Anatilimnocola floriformis: one gene and its partners. The protein of the gene in region 1 interacts with the protein of each later gene in a pairwise test. Links are inferred from orthologs where the notes say so. Each region holds a gene or a part of one and is shown in the gene's direction. Other genes may lie near its edges. The genes, in order: M9Q49_RS03570, dnaE and M9Q49_RS00645.

Region 1 (2,949 bases):
GTGCCACTGTTTGTTGTAATAAAACGGAACCCACTGTCCCTTGGTGTTGCCCCAGGGATACCGGCTTCCTGGCGAAGCGACCACGATCACCGACGTGCCGGCCGGCACGCCAAAGTAGTCGCCATCGGCGGCTGGGTTCACGGGCGCAGGATTCACCGGAACGGGAATCGGCTGGCGCGGAACGACCGGCGGCGTGGGAACGGGTTGAACGGCGGGCGGGCCAACCGGCGGAGTCGGCACGGGGACGACTGGCGGTTGGGGAGTCGGCATGGGTGCAAAAGGATCAACTTCCGCTGGTGGGACAACCGGCTTCGGCATGGGAGCCGGCGTCGGCGTTGGCATCGGAGCGAAAGGATCAACCTCAGCGGGCGGTGCGGCGGGTTTAACTGGCGCAGGCTGCGTTGGCTTTGCGGGCTGTGGTGCAAACGGATCTTCCTCTTGAGCCCACGAGGCCGAAGTGGAAGCCGCTAGCAGCAGCGAAACAGCGATAAAACAAGCATTCATCTTCATGGTGTGTGTCATGGTCTTCTCCTTGTTAAGAGGCGGAAGATGGGTGGATTGTACCGATGCAAATGCCTTTCCAAAACCAGTCGCAACAACCAATTTCCGGATTTTTCCTCCCCCGCTTGCCGTATTCCGTTGGCGCGAGATACTACGCGGTTCTAATTTTCGAGTCCCGAACTTGCTCGGGACGGCGGATGTCGGGAGGGCGAGGCTCCCGCCGAGCCGCTGGCCTTGGGCCGCCCATCCACGGCGGCTCGGCGGGAGCCTCGCCCCCCAATCTTGGACAAGCAACCAACCATGACCTGGATCGCCGATCGCACCCGCGCTTTCGATAGCAGCGGCATTCGCAAAGTCTTTGAACTCGCCGCCAAGATGAAGGACCCGATCAACCTCTCGATCGGCCAACCCGACTTCGATGTCCCCGAGCCGATCAAAGACGCCTGCATCGATGCGATCAAAAAGGGAAAGAATGCTTATGCGTTGACCCAGGGCATGCCTGTCCTGCGTGACAAACTGCAGGGCCGCATCGACGCCGAATATGGCCACGCCGACCGCAAGGTCTTTGTCGCCAGCGGTACCAGCGGCGGCCTGGCCCTGGCCATGTGGTCGCTCATCAATCCGGGCGACGAAGTGATCGTCTTCGATCCCTACTTCGTGATGTACACCTCGCTCACGCAACTCGCCGGCGGCAAGCCAGTGATCATCGACACCTATCCCGATTTCCGCATCGATCTGGAAAAGGTGAAAGCCGCAATCACGCCGCGCACCAAGATGATCCTGCTCAACAGCCCGGCCAATCCCACCGGCGTCATCGCCAGCGAAGAAGAAGTCCGCGGCCTGGCCGAACTCGCCGCCGAACGCAACATCTGCCTGCTGAGCGACGAAATCTATCGCAGCTTCTGCTACGACCAGCCGTTCGTCAGCCCGGCCAAGTACAACCCCAACACGCTGGTGATCGACGGCTTTAGCAAGAGTCACGGCATGACCGGCTGGCGACTCGGTTACGTCCACGGCCCCGCCGAAGTCATCGATACGATGATCAAGTTGCAGCAATACACGTTCGTCTGCGCCCCGCAGCCCGTCCAGTGGGCCGGCGCGGTGGCAATGGACGTCGACATGAGCGAACACGTCGTCGCCTACAAAAAGAAACGGGACTTCGTCGTCAACGGCCTGAAGGATCAGTACGAACTGACCACCCCCGGCGGCGCGTTCTACGTCTTCCCAAAAGCCCCGATCGCCAGTGGCGCGCAGTTCGTCGCCAAGGCCATCGAAAACCAGTTGTTGATTATCCCGGGCAACATCTTCAGCGGCCGCGACAGCCACTTCCGCATCAGCTACGCGGCGAGCGATGCGACGCTCGCGCGCGGGGTGGAAGTTCTGCAGCGGTTGGCGAAGGGGTAACGTTCCCGCCATGGCAGATCCTTCCATAGAGACTCTGCTGACTGAGTTGCGACGCCGCTACGCCGACCGCCTCATTTCTTATGGCACGTCGCCGCTGGAAGAAGATGGAACCGGCTTCCGTCTCCAGGGCGTTCCCGCGGTCTTCAGCGCGCTCACAATTGATGGCACGTTGCCGAGCGGTCGGTTCGATGTGCAGATCGAGAGCTACCCGCCGGGAGATTATGTCTTCAACGAGGAATATGAGTTTGACGCTCTCTTAGAAGCCATCGCCGACGTCGTCGAACGGGGTGTATGGCCCGATGATGCAGCGGACTAACCAAAAGTTTCACGATTGGGGAATCAAAATGCCCCTGATCGACGAATGGTTGATCGCAAGTTCCTGGGCTGGAGAGCAACGATGATCACCAATGGGTGGAAGCTGACTTTGGGTTTCGCCTGCAGCGTGCTGCTCGCAATCTCCGCAATGGCCGAGGAAAAGTTCCCTCGGCCTAACCTTCTACAACTGATCGCCGGCGCCGATGCGGCAGTGACCGGGCAGATCGCTGAGCTGCGCAAAGGCACCTTCGTACTCAAACTGGAACAGGTGCAGTTGCTCGGCACGAAAGGACCGCTGGCCGACGGCATTGCCGCTGAATTGAAAGTTGGTCAAGCGATCGAAATCCCGCACAGCCGCCCCGTCTGTTCCGCGCGCCAATTTAATTACGCAGTCGATCAGCGGCTGATCATCTTGGTGAAGAAAGAAAAAGGGAGCTGGAGCTCAATCTGCGGTTGCGACGGCGAATCGCTGATCGAGGAAGAGGATGTGTTGTGCGGCTTTGCCATGCCCAATCCAAGGGCAGAGTTAACGGGTCGTCCGCCGAAGCCAAGAGTCAAACTGGCAGACTTGCAAGCTGCCATTGCCGACTTTCCCCACGTGTTTCGCGCCAGCGTCTATCGCAATTTGCCGCCCGAACTGGCTCAGCTTGGAACGGGCTCGAACGACCTCAAGGTCACTTTGATTGGATCCGCGCGGGAACAACAGGCGTTCGCCAAGCGATCGCGCGT
Region 2 (4,309 bases), 120 kb from region 1 along the record:
ATTTTGTACAATTGAACAGTACTCATTGCCGATGAGCGTTACCAGCGGATGCACTTTGGGGCCATCGGCTGATGCGCTTGCGTTGATCTATTTTCGACGAGAATGATCGATCGTTTGCAAGTTGTTGTTGAAAGGATAATCAAGTGGTGAGAAAAGGTTGTGGTGCTGTTTTGGAACTGTTGTAATCACCCTCCCTTGAGGGATGAAAGTGTTGTGGGGATTTGGCGGTCGTTTTCGCTAAGTGATTTACTCAGAATGGTTTGTGGATTTCGCAGAACTGAAACAACTGTTGTGAGAAATCGAGCTCCATTTGCCCTCGCTGGTTTCTGCCGATGCCCTAAAATGACAGGCTGCTAGCAGCGACTGATTCGACCCGATTGGCCGATCTGTCTTCTCCCTTACTTTTGCAAGGATGCCCGCATGTCGCGCTCGTTCGTCCACCTGCATTGCCATTCGCATTACAGCTTGCTCGATGGCGCCTCGCCGATCGGCAAATTGGTGCAGCGGGCCAAGGACCACGGCATGAACGCCCTGGCCCTGACCGACCACGGCAATCTGCACGGGGCCCTCGAGTTCTATAACAAAGCCAAGGCCAAGGGGATCAATCCGATTCTCGGTTACGAGGCCTACATCGCCCCCGGCAGCCGCTTTGAAAAGAAGGACGCCGCGAACAGCAAGGAAGCCAGTTATCACCTCACGCTGCTCGCCCAGAATCGCGTCGGCTTTAAGAACCTGATCAAGCTGGCGTCGCACGCGATGCTCGAGGGTTTTTATTACAAGCCGCGCATCGACAAGGAAATTCTCGAGGCCCACAGCGAGGGAATCATCTGCCTTAGCGGTTGTGTGTCGAGCGAGTTCAGCACGGCGATTCTCCGCGGCGGCGACGGCGAGGAAGCCTTCAAAAAGGCAATGGAAACCGCGGCCTGGTTTCACAAGCTCTTCGGCGATCGCTACTTCGTCGAGATCATGAACAACGGCGTCGATATTCAACGGCTGCAGTTGGAAGGGGCCGTCGAAATCGCCAAGCGGATGGGCCTGCCGCTCGTCGCGACGAGCGATGCGCACTACGTCGACCGCGACGATGCCGAAGCCCAAGACGTGATGTTGTGTGTGAACACCGGCAAGTTCCGCACCGACAGCAACCGGATGAAGATGGAGAACGACTCGTTCTATCTCCGTTCGCCGGAAGAAATGTATGCGCACTTTCCGGGGCTCGAAGATGCCGTGGCGCGCAGCCAGGAAATCGCCAACAGCGTGTGCATCGATCTCGAGCTCGGCAAGCGGCACTTCCCGGTCTATGCGTTGCCGGAAGGGCGCTCGACGGCGGAGTATTTGCGCGAGCTGTGCATCACAGGTCTGAAGGATCGTTACAGCGACGATCCCGAAATGCTCAAGGATGATGTACTCGCCGATGTGGTCATCGCGCGTCTCGATCGCGAGCTCGACGTCATCAACAAGCTGGGCTTTCCGAATTACTTTCTCATCGTTTGGGACTTCGTTCGCGAAGCCCGCGACAAGGGCATTCCCGCCACGGCGAGAGGTAGCGGTGTCGGCGCGCTCGTTTGTTTTGCGCTGTATTTGAGCCACGTTTGTCCGATCAAATACGACTTGCTGTTCGAGCGGTTTCTCGATCTGAATCGTAAAGAAGCGCCCGATATCGACATCGACTTCTGCAAAGAACGTCGCGGCCTGATCATCAATTATGTGAAGGAAAAGTACGGCGAAGCCAACGTTGCCCAGATCGGCACCTTCGGCACGTTGCAAGCTCGTGCGGCGATCAAAGACGTCGGCCGCGTGCTCGGTTTGCCGATGGATCGCGTCAACAAAATCACGTCGCTCGTGCCGGACGTGCTGCACATCTCGCTCGAAGAAGCGCTCGAGCAATCGGACGAACTAAAGCAGCTCAGCAACAGCGATCCGGAAGTTGCCGAGGTGCTGAAGCTCGCGCAAAAGATCGAAGGCCTGGCCCGCAACATCGGCACGCACGCCGCGGCGGTGGTGATCGCCGACAAGCCGCTCACTGAGTACGTGCCGCTGGGCAAAGTCAGCGGCAAGAACGACATCATCACGCAGTGGTCGATGGGTGACGTCGAAGCAGCTGGCCTGTTGAAGATGGACTTTCTCGGCCTCCGCAACTTGACCATCCTCAGCAAAGCCGAGGAAATCATCCGGCAGACGACGGGCATCACGATCAACCCGTATAAGTTTCCGCTCGACGACAAGGCGACATTCGCTCTGCTGCAGCGCGGCGAAACGAAAGGCATCTTCCAGCTCGAATCGGGCGGCATTCGCGACCTGCTGCAGAAGATGAAGCCCGACCATTTCCGTGACATCATCGCGACGAACGCGCTCTATCGCCCTGGTCCGCTCGAAGGCGGTATGGTGCGCGACTACGTCGAAGTGAAGAACGGCCGGCAGCAAGCGAATTACATTCATCCCGTGTGCGAAAAGGTTCTCGGCGAAACGCACGGCGTGATGGTGTATCAAGAACAAGTGATGCGGATTCTGAACGAGCTCGGCGGCATCGAGCTCGCCAGTTCGTACACCTGCATCAAAGCGATCAGCAAGAAGAAAGAAGAGCTGATCGCGAAAAACAAAGATCAGTTCCTGAAAGGCTGCGGCGAGAAAGGTCTTGCCAAGAACGAAGCCGAAGATTTCTGGAACATGATCATCAAGTTCGCGGGCTACGGCTTCAACAAAAGCCACTCAACCGCCTACGCCCTCATTGCATATATGACTGCGTACTTGAAGGCTCACTATCCGGTTGAGTTCATGGCCGCGCTCCTTTGTGGTGATATCGAGGGCCGCAATTTCAAAACGAAGGATGCGCTCGTCGAGCATCTGGAAGATTGCAAGCGGATGAATATCGAGGTCGTGCCGCCGGATGTGAATAGCAGCGATGTGGAGTTCACGGTCGGCGACGGCAAGATTTATTTCGGCCTCTCTGCGATCAAGGGTTGCGGCGGCAACGCGGGCGAAGCGATTGCAACCGCGCGGAAGAAGGGTGGGCCGTTCAAGGACTTGTTTGATTTCTGCGAACGGGTGGATTCGAGCGGCGCGAGCAAGGGTGTGATCGAAACGCTGATCAAAGCCGGCGCGTTCGATTGTTTCAAAGCGAAGCGGTCGCAACTCGGCGCGATTATCGAACGAGCCATTCAGGCCGGTCAGAGCGTGGCGTCGGATCGCAAGAGCGGCCAGAAATCTTTGTTCGGCGCGTTCGGTGGCGACGAAGAAGCCAAGCCCGCCGTCACGATGCCGGATATCGCCGAGCTCGTGCCGAAAGAAATGGCGCAGGCTGAGAAGGAAGTCCTCGGCTTTTATCTGTCGAGTCATCCGCTCGATGAATTTCGAAACAAACTCGCCATGTATCGTTCGCATACGGTGACATCGGCGAAGACGCTGCCGGAAAAGCAGGAAGTGATTCTCGGCGGCATGCTCGCGGCGCTGAAGTATGGCAATTCGAAAGATCCCAAGCCGGGCATGCCGTCGCGCTGGGTGATGTTCGACTTGGAAGACGTCGAGGGTGGCGTGATTCGTTGCACGATGTGGCCGAGCACCTTTGCCGAGTACGGCCAACTCGTCGCTCCCGATGCCATTCTCATGGCTCGCGGCCGCGTCGATCGTCGTGGCGGCGAAGAAGCGAATCTGAACATCGACGAGCTCACCACGCTCACCGACATCGACGAGCGGAGCACCAGCGGCATTGAGATCCGTTTTGACGAACGGCAGCACGGCCCGGAAACGGTGAAGAAGGCCTACGAAATCATCCGCGGCTATCCACCCACTGGCGAGAAGCCTGGCGTCCTGAAGATGCAGGTCATTACCGAGGATCGCACGCTTGTCGATCTGCGAGTGAAGAATCGCTTGAGCATTACGAAAGAACTCGAAGCGCGACTGCAAGATCTGCTCGGTGCGGGTTACTTGCGATTGCTCAAGTCACCGCCGAAACCATCTGCCGACCGGCCCAAACCACGGTTCCAGAAAGCTGGCGCGCGGTAGGACTCGCGTCCCAAATGTGCCCAGCCGAAGGCGGCTGGGTTCCTCCGTAGCAATCCGTTGTCTCACCAGCGACAATCGACGTGACTTCTTCACGGAGATTGCTTCATGGCCAGCTGGCGGTATTTCGGCGCGATTGTCTGCGCGTTTTCACTCGGCGTTATCGCTGCGGCGCAAGAGGACGAAGAGGAACCCTTTCTGCCGGGGCTGATCGCGCAATTTCAACAAGCCAAGTCATCGCCGGTGCAGCGACTCGAAGCCGTCGTGGCGGCCCATTGGAATGCACGGCCTGATGAACGACTCCGGCCTGGCG
Region 3 (3,087 bases), 710 kb from region 1 along the record:
GTGTTCTTCTGGTTCTTGTGGGCGTACGACGCGGAAAAAACAACGCAGCCGGTGAAGTACTTTCACGGCAGTCACACACTGGAAGTCGTTTGGTCGATCATTCCCGCCGCGACGCTCCTCTTCATTGCGATTTTTCAGATGAAGGTGTGGGCCAACGCCAAGCTGGAACGGCCGCAGGTCGATGGCTTGCCGAAGGCTCCGATCGCCGAGATCACTGGCCGGCAGTTTGAGTGGCGGATTCGCTACGCCGGCAAGGATGGCATCGTCGGCACGCAGGACGACATCCTCAAGGTCAATGATTTGCACCTGCCCATCAACGAAGACGTGGTGTTGCTCATCAAGAGCCAGGACGTGCTCCACAGCTTCTTCCTGCCGCACGTGCGCGTGAAGCAGGACGTGGTTCCGGGTATGCAACAGTTTGTGTGGTTCAAAGCTAATCGCACCGGCAAGTACGACATCGTCTGTGCCGAGTTGTGTGGTTGGGGACATTACAAGATGCGCGGCCGAATGACGCTGCAAAAGCGGGCCGATTTCGACAAATGGCTGGAACAGGCGTGGCAGGAGCAGGAGGTTTCGTCCTTCGCACCTTCCGCGGGAGAGTAACGCAAAGCAATGAGTACGACCGCAATTCAACCGCATGGTGGCCACGATACGCATGCTCCTGGCATGAGTGTCGGGCAGTTCATCAGCACCTACGTCTTCTCGCTTGATCACAAGATCATCGGGCTGCAGTTCCTGTTTTCCACCTTGCTGTGGTTCCTGGTCGGCGGCTTGCTCGCGCTGGGAATTCGCTGGCAGCTGGCCTATCCCTGGCAAGACATGCCGGTGATCGGTCGGATGCTGTTCAGCGCCGAGGGTGGCCAGATCTCGCCCGAGTTCTACACCACGCTGTTTACGATGCACGCGACGGTGATGATCTTCTTTGTGATCATCCCGATTCTCGCCGGCGCGTTCGGCAACTACCTGATCCCGCTGATGATCGGCGCCGACGATATGGCGTTTCCGACGCTGAACATGCTCAGCTACTGGTTCATGTGGCCAGCCTTCATCCTGATCGGCATGAGCTTTTTGTTCCCGCCCTACGGTGCTGGTGGTGGTTGGACTTCGTATCCGCCGTTGTCGGTGGTTTGGGATGCTGCTCCGGGCAGTCACTGGCCGCAATCGCTGTGGCTGCTGGGCGTGACCTTTGTCGGTGTGTCGTCGATGATGGGTTCGGTCAATTACATGACCACGATCATCCAGATGCGTGCGCCAGGCCTGACCATGTTCCGCCTGCCGCTCACGATTTGGGCGATGTTCATCACCGCCATTCTGCAAGCCTTCGCGTTGCCGGTCCTCACGGCTGCTGGCTTTATGCAATTGACGGACCGCTTGATCGGCACGGGCTTCTTCCTGCCCGATGGCCTCGTGGTGAATAACAGCGCGCCGGCGACCGGTGGTGGTCAGCCGTTGTTGTGGCAGCACTTGTTCTGGTTCTATTCGCACCCGGCCGTGTACATCATGATTTTGCCGGCGATGGGTATGGTCAGCGACATCATCAGCTGCTTCGCTCGCAAGCCGATCTTTGGTTACAAGCCGATGGTGTACTCGATCTCCGGTATCGCCGGGCTCGGCTTCATCGTGTGGGGTCACCATATGTTCGTCTCGGGGATGAATCCGATCCTCGGTATGACGTTCATGGTCAGCACGATGATGATCGCCTTGCCGTCGGCAGTGAAGGTGTTCAACTGGTTGGGCACGATCTGGGGCGGCAAGATTCAGTTCACCACGCCCATGCTCTTTGCGTTGTCGTTTGTCTCGATGTTTATCATCGGCGGGTTGTCGGGCATCTTCATGGCCGCCACGCCGGTCGACATCTTCATTCACGACACGTACTTCATTGTCGCTCACTTCCACTATGTGCTCTTCGCGGGCACGGCGATGGCGGTGTTCGGCTCGATCTACTTCTGGTATCCGAAAATGTTCGGCCGGATGATGGATGAGAACCTCGGTAAGGTCCACTTCTTCCTGACGTTCCTGTTCCTCAACGGCACGTTCTTCACGATGCACATTCTGGGCGCGGTCGGTTTCCCCCGTCGCCTGGCCGATCCGTATGACTACGACACGTTCCGCCACTTGCTGCCGATGAATCGCTTCATGACCTGGTGCGCCATCGGCATGGTGGCCACGCAAGTGATCTTTGCGTTCAACTTCATCAAGAGCATGTTCTTCGGTCAGGTGGTCGGCCGGAATCCTTGGGGTGCCAACAGCCTCGAGTGGGCTGCACCCAGCCCGCCGGGACACGGCAACTTCGACTTCCAACCGATCGTCTACCGCGGCCCGTACGAATACGGCTCGCCGGAAGTCGACACCGATTTCTATCCGCAGACCCAACCGCCACCGGCCGATCCGGCCCGGCGTTATAAGGCTCCGGATCACCACTAGAACTTTCGCTCCGACAGTCGCCTTTCACTCCGTGAAAGGACGCGTCTGCGGTAGTCCGAACGCCAATCGATTTCACAACCCCAACAGAACCCCACCCAAATAGAAGACGCGTTCTTTCGCGGAGCGAAAGACGACTGTGACCATGACCAACCCCACCTCGACATATCGCTGGCCTCACCGCCTGGCCCTGCTGTCGGCGGTGGTTATCTTCCCGCTGATTTGGGTCGGCGGGTTGGTGACAAGCTATGACGCCGGCATGGCCGTGCCCGATTGGCCGGGTACCTATGGTTACAACCTGTTCCTCTACCCTTGGACCACTTGGTTCTTCGGGCCTTGGGATCTGTTCATTGAACACGGTCACCGCATGCTCGGCGCGACGGCTGGCATGCTGATGATCGCGCTCGTGGTCGCCACTTACTTGTCGAAGTGCCCGCGCTGGTTGCTGCAGTTTTCGCTGGCTCTGCTCGTGCTCGTGATTCTCCAGGGCGTCCTCGGTGGCATTCGCGTGCGTCTTGACGATCGCATGTTCGCGCTGCTGCATGGTTGCACGGGACCTGTGTTCTTCGTGTTGGTTGTAGCCTTTGCCACGCTCACGTCACCGCGCTTCGCTCAGCGACCGCTGGGCGAACAAAAAGCCCCGCAGTCGCTCTCGACGGCAGCCTG

The links.
Region 2: the proteins of M9Q49_RS03570 (region 1) and dnaE interact in binary tests that used the Escherichia coli proteins (3 or more experiments, as listed by UniProt). The link is inferred for Anatilimnocola floriformis from one-to-one orthologs.
Region 3: the proteins of M9Q49_RS03570 (region 1) and M9Q49_RS00645 interact in binary tests that used the Escherichia coli proteins (3 or more experiments, as listed by UniProt). The link is inferred for Anatilimnocola floriformis from one-to-one orthologs.

The regions. Positions count from the first base shown.
Region 1 is NZ_JAMLFW010000001.1:873,584-876,532, reverse strand. The notes cover bases 56-2,853. They hold M9Q49_RS03570 (pyridoxal phosphate-dependent aminotransferase), read left to right. Parts: upstream 56-801; coding sequence 802-1,905; downstream 1,906-2,853. Other genes in these bases: M9Q49_RS03560 (hypothetical protein), read left to right, coding at 2,303-2,853; M9Q49_RS03565 (hypothetical protein), read left to right, coding at 1,916-2,221; M9Q49_RS03575 (hypothetical protein), read right to left, coding at 56-522. Also shown: more of M9Q49_RS03575, read right to left, coding at 1-55; more of M9Q49_RS03560, read left to right, coding at 2,854-2,949. UniProt on the Escherichia coli protein: Shows aminotransferase activity with methionine and histidine as substrates, and to a lesser extent also with phenylalanine.
Region 2 is NZ_JAMLFW010000001.1:753,515-757,823, forward strand. What follows is about bases 42-4,199. They hold dnaE (DNA polymerase III subunit alpha), read left to right. Parts: upstream 42-420; coding sequence 421-3,999; downstream 4,000-4,199. Other genes in these bases: M9Q49_RS03065 (c-type cytochrome), read left to right, coding at 4,105-4,199. In the rest of the region: more of M9Q49_RS03065, read left to right, coding at 4,200-4,309. UniProt on the Escherichia coli protein: DNA polymerase III is a complex, multichain enzyme responsible for most of the replicative synthesis in bacteria. This DNA polymerase also exhibits 3' to 5' exonuclease activity. The alpha chain is the DNA polymerase catalytic subunit.
Region 3 is NZ_JAMLFW010000001.1:167,535-170,621, forward strand. Bases 83-3,018 are described here. They hold M9Q49_RS00645 (cytochrome c oxidase subunit I), read left to right. Parts: upstream 83-612; coding sequence 613-2,424; downstream 2,425-3,018. Other genes in these bases: coxB (cytochrome c oxidase subunit II), read left to right, coding at 83-603; M9Q49_RS00650 (COX15/CtaA family protein), read left to right, coding at 2,567-3,018. In the rest of the region: more of coxB, read left to right, coding at 1-82; more of M9Q49_RS00650, read left to right, coding at 3,019-3,087. UniProt on the Escherichia coli protein: Cytochrome bo(3) ubiquinol oxidase is the terminal enzyme in the aerobic respiratory chain of E.coli that predominates when cells are grown at high aeration.